2 regions of the Bacillus sp. AFS031507 genome follow, and region 1 is predicted to be linked to the other one. Evidence: predicted binding sites of a transcription regulator. Region 1 holds the regulator's gene; the other holds the start of a gene.

What was found. Region 1 encodes LexA, which represses DNA repair genes until DNA is damaged. Its sites were predicted from a motif close to CGAACATATGTTCG; they were not measured.
Region 2: COE25_RS24630 (YolD-like family protein) is a predicted target of LexA. The motif match lies at 1,156-1,169, and genes of this name have one in related genera.

The regions. Positions count from the first base shown of each region.
Region 1 is NZ_NUOW01000013.1:16,062-18,269, reverse strand. Features, by position in the region: gene COE25_RS12765 (hypothetical protein) at 222-476, shown strand; gene lexA (transcriptional repressor LexA) at 997-1,620, opposite strand; gene yneA (cell division suppressor protein YneA) at 1,778-2,101, shown strand; gene COE25_RS12750 (YneB family resolvase-like protein) at 2,114-2,208, shown strand, end outside.
Region 2 is NZ_NUOW01000032.1:7,434-9,641, reverse strand. Features, by position in the region: gene COE25_RS24635 (fructose bisphosphate aldolase) at 1-101, shown strand, start outside; gene COE25_RS31020 (hypothetical protein) at 543-707, opposite strand; gene COE25_RS24630 (YolD-like family protein) at 789-1,127, opposite strand; gene COE25_RS24625 (hypothetical protein) at 1,555-1,758, shown strand; gene COE25_RS24620 (ArdC family protein) at 1,905-2,208, shown strand, end outside.

The sequences.
Region 1 (2,208 bases):
GATTGTTGACCCAAATTACTCTTTCTCAACGACTTCGGACGTCAATACATACAATGACTCTTTTTCCAATTAGGCATCTTCGATCATTCTAAATAAAATTAATAGGAATAGAATAGAAAGGAAGAGGTGCTTGATGTTCTTTAAAAATTCACAATTTTTACGGTTTACTTAATCCTAAATAATATATGCTTAAGTTGTAAACATTTGGGAGGTGCTCTAAATTGTATAAACTGCAAATTTGTAATGCTCTAACCCAAGAAATACTACGAGAAAAGACGTATAAGAAGCCTGATCTTATTTTAAGTTTGATAGAATCAGGAACAAAAGGTCAGGAATGTTTTCTATTTGATGAACAGCGCAAGACCTTGAAAGGAACGTATGTTACACATTCCAGTTTTAATGAAGGGGACACGAAAGTATATAAAGTGCTTTTTAAGGTGAAACTATCTGAAATACAAGCAAGAATAGTGAATTAGGAAGATAAAGGAGTGGCGTATGGCTGCTCCTTTTTAGTTTGAATAATGCAGCTCTTCTGTCATAGAGACAACAGGAAACGACCTCATTGTTATTTCTTTGGAACGGTCACGTAGGCCGCCTCTACGTGCCCCAACTCTGTGAAATTGTTGTGTAACGGTCACGTAGGCCGCCTCTACGTGCCCCAACTCGTAGGAATTCTTCTGGAACGGTCACGTAGACCGCCTCTACGTGCCCCAACTCGTAGGAATTTTTCCGGAAAGGTGACGTAGTCCGTCTCTAGGTGCCCCAACTCGTAGGAATTCTTCCGGAAAGGTGACGTAGTCCGTCTCTAGGTGCCCCAACTCGTTGGAATTCATCTGGAACGGTCACGTAGGCCGCCTCTACGTGCCCCAACTCGTAGGAATTCATCTAGAAAGGTCACGTAGACCCACTCTACCCCGGCTTCTGTAATTCCTTCAGCTTGAGGTTAATTTGCACAACAAAAAAAGAGTCGGCACGTATATGCCAACTCTCTTAAACTTAATGAATATGTCGGTAAACCCCAATAACTTTACCTAAAATCGAAACATTCCTTAATATAATAGGGTCCATTGTAGAATTTTCCGGCTGCAGGCGTATGTAATCTTTTTCCTTGAAAAATCTTTTACAGGTGGCTTCATCTTCCTCGGTCATTGCTACAACAATATCCCCGTTATTAGCGTTTGGCTGCTGTTTCACAATTACATAATCCCCGTCTAGGATCCCAGCTTCTATCATACTCTCACCCATGATTTCTAACATGAACACTTGTTCATCTGCAGGTGCAAGACTTTCTGGAAGTGGAAAATACTCTTCCACATTTTCAATCGCTGTAATTGGGAGTCCTGCCGTTACTTTCCCAACCACTGGAACATTGACAACTGTATTTCTTGGTATATGTGCAGAAACATCTGCTTCTAATATTTCAATTGCTCTTGGTTTTGTAGGATCTCGTCTAATAAGTCCTTTACTTTCCAATCTTGCTAGATGTCCGTGAACAGTAGAGCTGGATGCGAGTCCAACCGCTTCTCCAATTTCCCTTACTGAAGGGGGATATCCTTTACTCTTAACCTCACTTTTAATGAAGTCTAAGATATCTTGCTGCCTCTTTGATATTTTAGCCATGATAAAATCCACCTCGCCTGGTTAATGTTGACTTTATTATAACATGTTCGCATTTTTTATACAAACATAAGTTCGAAAATATGGTTGACAACAAACAAACGTTCGATTTATAATGAAAATATCAAATCGAACATACATTCTTATAGAGGTGTTATTTATGAAAAAATTATGGAACAAATACTCCTATGCTATTACTCTTATTATTTTAAGTTGTTCACTTTCAATCATATTATCATTCCAACATCATTCGAACGCGCAAGATGATTATTTAAAGGTTACAATCTCAGAAGGAGATTCACTATGGGAAATCTCTGATCAATTCTCGGGTCAACATTCATTATCAAACAAGGAATTTGTTGCTTGGATAAAAAAGCATAATGAATTAGATGATGATCAAATTTTTCCTGGTGACGAAATTATCATTCCGGTGAGTAAAGAAGTCTCATCTACGAATGAATTTGCTAGCGCCGTTAGTGAATAGAAAGGAATTTTTATGAAAGCAATTATATACTGCCGTGTCAGCACAAATAAGGAAACACAAGAATCTTCGTTAAAGCGCCAGGAAGAGGAATTAACGCAACTAGCTAA
Region 2 (2,208 bases), on a different contig from region 1:
GTGCCCTATCAGAGGGACTAACTGCCCATCAAACAGACGATGAATTCAATGCGATACTGTCCAAATCCATTCAGAACATTTATGAAGCCTCCAACACATAAAGGGCACCGGAAGAACGGCTCCGAGCTGATTAAAAGCTTGGGGTCGTTATTAATTCGTTAATACAATTCGGGTGAAACTGCTATTCAGAATGTTGTCACGATGAACCAGACCGTTTACCACCGCTTCAAGCTTAAAAGTTTAATTATTTTATTGAGTATTACATATTAATTATGCACGAAGCTCTGAAGTTTTTCTGGGGGGTGCCTCGGACAATTTCTGACGGGCTAAAATACACATTAATCCCTGAATTATCAAGAATAGAGAGCTCATTCTTTGAAAAGTTATTAAGGTAGTGTTGAAAAAATTAACCACTCATTGTAGATGATATCTTCTTTGTTTCTATTCCTCCCATTTAAAAGCCCTTCTCAGCTTGAGCATACATTCTCCACATTTTGCTGGAAAAATTCATAACTAACACAAACAATGAAAAAATTCAGCGTTTAATTCGTTATATTAACTTCATTTTTATCGATTTCTTCCATTTGCTTTAATCTATTCTTAATATGTTTGTTGGAAATAAATAACATTGCGATGAATAAAATTAGACATCCACCCATAATCAACAAGAAAAATTGCAACCAAGTATTGAGAACTGAAAACTCCATTCAAATCCCCCTCGATTTAATGAAAAAAATCCTCCTATTGAAGTGCAATAATTATAGGTTTGACCTTTTTAAGGTAAGTATTTATTTGACCTTTACATTGGTTATGGAAAAGAAATCAAGATTAATGATGGATTCAAATTCATCTTGGATTTGAATTCTTTTATTTAAAGAATCAATTTTCATTACAAATCCAACACGGGAAGTAAAAAATCCGTCTTTCCATGTAGTAATTTCTAAAAGTAATTTGGTTTCCATGCTATTAGATAATAGCTGTTCCATCTCTTCTATTTTCATTTCATCTAGCAGTGGCCTAGGAGTTTTTTGATCATCCTTCCATAGATCCTTTAACAATTTTATGGATTCCGGCATGAAAAAACCATGCCACTTCTTCATTCCACGATCTTTATGATCTTTCTTCATTAAAAAATCCCCCTTTTTATTTATTATAAGAACATTTGTTCTTATTATTCAATGGGTATGTTATAAAAATTTTAGATATGTCTACATCCTTTTTTCGTTTATTTATCAGTCATGCAGCCTTAAGGCTGCGATTTTTCTTCAGAAATCATGACGTTAAAATTTAAGGTTAAAAGCATACAGAAAGACTTTGGTCGGCAGCACTACGGACTGATCAGAAAGGAAAAAATCACCCTTTCTGTCAACCTGTACGTGTCGCTTCGGCACTAAATGGACCGATAACCACGGTCTGTACGGCTATCGCCAACATTCCGTAGGTTCCTGTTCCATTTACGGCTAACGCCGCCATACCGAACGAGCCGAAAAGTAAGAAAATCAAAAGATGGAAAGATTAAAAGAATAATAGACAAAAAGGAGAGCAGCCGAAAGAATGGCTGCTTTTATTGTTGATTTTCCCTTTGCCTTCCGAATCGTAAAACAGCACAAGCTTTCTAACCTTCCAGCCGGCAGGACACCCGACCCTTTCCGGCTAGAAGCTAAGAAAGCTAGTCAATCGGTCAAGGGGCAAAAAACTTTTTTGCTTAAAGGCACTTTCGCAACAGCAAAAAACTTTTTGTGCGAAGAGCGCCCTTGACCCATTGTCTATGTGTGTTTTTCGTTCTACTTGCAAAAGGGGAAAAATCATCCTCCTTTGGGGAACTTACTCGCTTCGCAAGTCAAAAGGAAAAAGAAAATCTTAAAAAATCAAAAATTATTAGAAAATCCAAGGAGGAAAAGCAAATGACAAAAAGTGTTTATGAAATCATTACAGAAAAAATCATCGAAAAATTAGAAAAAGGTGTTGTACCGTGGCGCCAGCCATGGACCAATTCAAACGCGGTTAACTGGAAAACACAAAAGCCATATCGAGGAATCAATATTTTTCTAGTAGAACCTGGAGAATATGCTTCCAAAAAACAGATTTTAGAAGCTGGTGGACGAATCAAAAAAGAAGAACTAAAAAATTCTCATATCATTGTCTATTGGCTTTGGATAGAGACGGAGGACGATGAAACAAAGGAGAAAAAGACTTTTGCTAAACCCT